2 regions of the Anoxybacillus sp. TBDG-1 genome follow, and region 2 is predicted to be linked to the other one. Evidence: a T-box and tRNA genes for the amino acid it is inferred to sense, from the RefSeq annotation. Region 2 holds a T-box; the other holds one or more tRNA genes.

Region 1 (2,410 bases), on a different contig from region 2:
ATTTATTAAAAGAAATTCAGCGCGTCAATCGCAACGTGGCACAAATGGAAAGTGAATTAGAACAGTTTGAGCAACTATTGCCGATCATCGAGACAGTCACGATGGCGTTTGCTTCCGTTGCTCAACAAACGTTAGCAAGCGCGGAAGAAATGACGTCGGTTTCGCATGACCAAACGAAGCAAATGAACGACATGTATCGTGTTGGTGAACGATTAAACGAATTATCTCAGTCGTTATCTACACTAACTACAGCATTTAAATTGTAAGAAGCAGGCCCATCAGCCTGCTTCTTTCACGGAAGGAAGTTCTTTAATGGAAACAAATAAAATGGTGATAGAAACGAACCAATCTAATGCGATAGCGTATGGAACGACAATTTGTAATGCTTCCATAATGGTAAAAAAGATCGTTGCTAGTGTGATGGAGTAAGCGGAAAGGCTCCACATGTGGCGATATGAGCCGCGTTTATTTAACGTGCCGCGAAAAATAAGACCGATAAACGCTAGGACGGTAACGTAAAGAAATTTGCTCGTACATGTGAAAAAGTATAAAACAAAAAACGATAGCGAAATGACGATAGGGAGTAACGATTGTAGCTTGCCCGTAAATTCATATACATCTTTGTTTGTAAAACGATCCGTTTGCATAACACTATACGGATATGATTGAACGTGTCCATTTGCCACAAGCGCAAATTCTTCTTTTAAAAACGCTACTGCATTTGTATAGCGTGCTACATCATCTGTTGTCAGTGTACCTGTGCTATCCAATAACATCGTCACGTCAGGACGTATAAGTTCAATCGGTTCTTTTTCATTAGATATCAATACTCCATCAACGACTTCAAAAGGGGGAAGTTCTTCGGTCAATAGTTGATGCGTTGAGCCGATCATTTTGTTTATACTTATCGTAAAGTAAATAGCAATCGGCAACGTCGCAATGAGCGATAAAAAGAACACGTAACTAATCGCCTTTCCGATCGGATGAAAGCGAAAGCGAGCAATATGTACAGGAGAATAAAGACTTTGTAATAATCGTTTCCACATCATCATTCACATCCTTTACGCATCATCATTTCTCATTCTACTTCTTTTTATGTTCGCTACACAACCATTTTGTTTCGAGTGTAACATGTATTGACGAGATGTATCTTTTTTGATAAAATTACCATCGGATATTGCGGACCCTTAGCTCAGCTGGTTAGAGCGGACGGCTCATAACCGTCTGGTCGCAGGTTCGAGTCCTGCAGGGTCCATTTGCCTCGCTAAGTAAATTAGCGAGGTTTTTTGCAAATAATTTGAAACATTCGTTTTATTTTGGTACTCTTAAAGTAGGTTCACTTATGAAACTTTTCTGTTTCTAAATATAATTTATCAGTTTCATTTGTGAGCAATTACATAATCAATGAGGAGGAATGAAGTATGGCATTTGAATTACCACAATTGCCTTATGCTTACGACGCGTTAGAACCACATATTGATAAGGAAACAATGAACATTCATCACACAAAACATCATAACGCGTATGTAACAAACTTAAACGCAGCGCTTGAAGGTCATCCAGAATTGCAAAACAAAACAATTGAAGAGTTAATGGCTAATTTAGACGCAGTGCCAGAAAACATCCGTACAGCTGTTCGTAACAATGGAGGAGGGCATGCAAACCATTCGCTCTTTTGGACTATTCTTTCACCAAATGGTGGCGGTGAACCAACAGGCGAATTAGCTGAAGCGATTAACAACACATTCGGTAGCTTCGAAAAGTTTAAAGAAGAATTTTCAAAAGCTGCTGCTACGCGCTTCGGTTCTGGTTGGGCATGGCTTGTCGTCCATAACGGTCAACTTGAAGTAACAAGCACACCGAACCAAGATACACCATTAATGGAAGGTAAAACACCAATTTTAGGATTAGACGTATGGGAACATGCATATTACTTAAAATATCAAAACCGTCGTCCAGATTATATTTCAGCATTTTGGAACGTTGTCAACTGGGATGAAGTAGCGAAACGTTACGCGGCGGCAAAATAATGGTGAAGAGCTCGACAAATTTTGTCGGGCTCTTTTTGTATATCGCTATAAAAGAGTAGGCAAACTACTTGTCAAGAAAGGAAGTTTGCTTATGAACAGATGGAAACGGATTATCGCGCACATTCGCGCCCATCGACAATTGTTTCTTTTATTGGCGATTGGCGGATTGTATTCTTTAAGTATCGCTTTGTCGAATACGTTTGTGAACGTATATGTTTGGAAAAAAGTGAACAGTTTTCATGCCCTAGGTGTGTACAATTTAGCGATCGTTACATGGCAGCCATTGGCGTTTATTGTTGCTGGACAAATTGCAAAAAAAATTGATCGCGTCATCGTTTTACGCATGGGGGTTACGTTTTTAGCTTTCTTTTTTTTAGTTG
Region 2 (2,410 bases):
CGCTTGATGAGAAGAACCTGAGTCGAACCATACGTCCATAATGTCCGTTTCTTTCGTAAACCGTCCATTCGGGCTACCTGGATGCGTAAACCCTTCTGGAAGTAAATCTTTCGCTTCACGTTCAAACCAAACGTTTGAACCGTATTGGCGGAACAAGTTCGATACGTGTTCAATCGTTTCATCTGTAATAATCGGCTCGCCGTTTTCCGCATAAAAGACTGGGATTGGTACTCCCCATGCGCGTTGGCGCGAAATACACCAGTCGCCGCGATCACGAATCATATTATGGATACGAATTTCACCCCATGCTGGCACCCATTTTGTTTCTTCAACCGCTTGTAACAATTGATCACGAATTTTATCAATGGACGCAAACCACTGGGCTGTCGCACGGAAAATCGTCGGCTGCTTCGTCCGCCAGTCGTGCGGGTACGAGTGTGTAATAAACGATAGTTTTAACAGGGCGCCTACTTCTTGTAGCTTTTCTGTAATCGCTTTGTTCGCCTCATCGTAAAACATGCCGGAAAATCCTGGCGCTTCTTCTGTCATATAGCCGCGCTCATCAACAGGGCAAAGCACACCTAAGCCGTATTTTTGCCCGACGATAAAGTCGTCTTCCCCGTGTCCTGGTGCCGTATGAACGCAACCTGTTCCGGTGTCTGTTGTGACGTGTTCGCCACAAATGACGAGCGAATCGCGGTCGTAAAACGGATGTTTCGCAACGACGTATTCAAGTTCGCTTCCTTTTACTGTTTTTAATACAGCAACATGTTCCCAGCCCATTTCTTTTTGCACCGATTGTAATAACTCGGATGCAACGACATATTTGCCACCGTCTGCCTCAACAACGCTATATTGCAACTGTGGATGAACAGCGATGCCTAAGTTCGCTGGAATGGTCCATGGTGTCGTCGTCCAAATGACAATTTTTTCATCGCCATCAAGCACCCCTTTGCCGTCTTTGACAGGGAATGCAACGTAAATCGATGGAGAGCGTTTATCTTTATATTCGATTTCGGCTTCGGCAAGCGCCGATTCGCTTGATGGCGACCAATAAACAGGTTTTAATCCTTTATAAATCAATCCTTTTTTCGCCATTTGACCGAATACTTTAATTTGTTGTGCTTCATATTCTGGCGTTAACGTAATGTAAGGATTGTCCCAATCGCCGCGCACACCAAGTCGTTTAAATTGCTCGCGCTGGCGGTCAATTTGCTCGTACGCATATTGCTCACATAGCTTACGAAACTCCGCAACACTCATTTCTTTCCGATTGACGCCTTTATTTTTCGTCAGCGCCGTTTCAATTGGCAAACCGTGCGTATCCCATCCTGGTACGTACGGGGCACAATAACCGCTCATTGATTTATAGCGCACGATAAAGTCTTTTAAAATTTTATTGAGCGCATGACCCATATGAATATCACCGTTCGCATACGGCGGGCCGTCATGCAGCACAAACAGAGGACGATCTTTCGTGCGCTCTTGCACTTTACGATAAATGTCCATTTCTTCCCATTTCGCTTGCATTTGTGGTTCCCGTTGCGGAAGATTTCCACGCATCGGGAAATCAGTCTTTGGCATAAGTAACGTATCTTTGTAATCCATCATGTGACCTCCTTTTATGTAAATAAAAAAACCTCCTCATGCCCAAAAGGGACGAGAAGGTCTCGCGGTACCACCCTTATTGACTATGTAAACATAGCCCACTCGACATTCGTAACGGGAATGACGCGCCGTGGCCTACTATTCGTTCAGCACGGAACTCCGGGGTGATGTTCATTCTTTCGCTTATGCCGAGCTTCCACCGCCCTCGGCTCGCTGAAATAAGCTGATGAAAGAACTACTGTCCCCTTCATCGTTTTTGCGATATAACTGTATTCGATATTATAGGCAATAACCATGTCGTCCGTCAAGACTCGGTTATTTCTTGCACCGCTTCATCGTCAAGCTTGTAATCTAATAAATGATCCCAATCGCCGTTGTTTAACATATCGAGCTGTGCTTCAATTAACATTTTAAAACGATTGCGGAACACTTTCGCTTGACGTTTTAACTCTTCAACTTCCATCGCAATTTTCCGCGTTTTAGCGAGCGCTTCGCTAATGATGCGATCTGCGTTTTTCTCCGCCTCTTTGATGATGAGCTTCGCTTCTTTTTGCGCGTTTCGCTTCACTTCTTCTGCTGTTTCCTGGGCGATTAAAATCGATTTATTTAACGTTTCTTCAATATTTGTAAAGTAGTTGAGCCGCTCTGTCAGCTCTTTTACTTTTTCTTCAAGCTGTTTTTTTTCACGCAAGATCATTTCATAATCTTTAATGACTTGATCTAAAAACTCATTTACTTCATCTTCATCATATCCGCGAAAGCCTCGGCTAAATTCTTTATTATGAATATCTAACGGCGTTAA

Evidence for each region. A T-box is a leader RNA that pairs with one kind of tRNA and senses whether it is charged. The one in region 2 lies ahead of ileS (isoleucine--tRNA ligase), so its partner is inferred to be a tRNA-Ile.
Region 1: it has a tRNA-Ile gene. The T-box ahead of ileS (isoleucine--tRNA ligase) is inferred to sense a tRNA for this amino acid. The anticodon was not compared.

Annotation. Positions count from the first base shown of each region.
Region 1 covers NZ_JBTZSY010000049.1:7,255-9,664, forward strand. The annotation lists gene ACYQY7_RS12055 (methyl-accepting chemotaxis protein) at 1-266, shown strand, start outside; gene ACYQY7_RS12060 (DUF1189 domain-containing protein) at 279-1,052, opposite strand; tRNA gene ACYQY7_RS12065 (tRNA-Ile) at 1,182-1,255, shown strand; gene sodA (superoxide dismutase SodA) at 1,422-2,030, shown strand; gene ACYQY7_RS12075 (MFS transporter) at 2,122-2,410, shown strand, end outside.
Region 2 covers NZ_JBTZSY010000043.1:1,618-4,027, reverse strand. The annotation lists gene ileS (isoleucine--tRNA ligase) at 1-1,608, opposite strand, end outside; T-box leader at 1,653-1,868, opposite strand; gene ACYQY7_RS11500 (DivIVA domain-containing protein) at 1,913-2,410, opposite strand, start outside.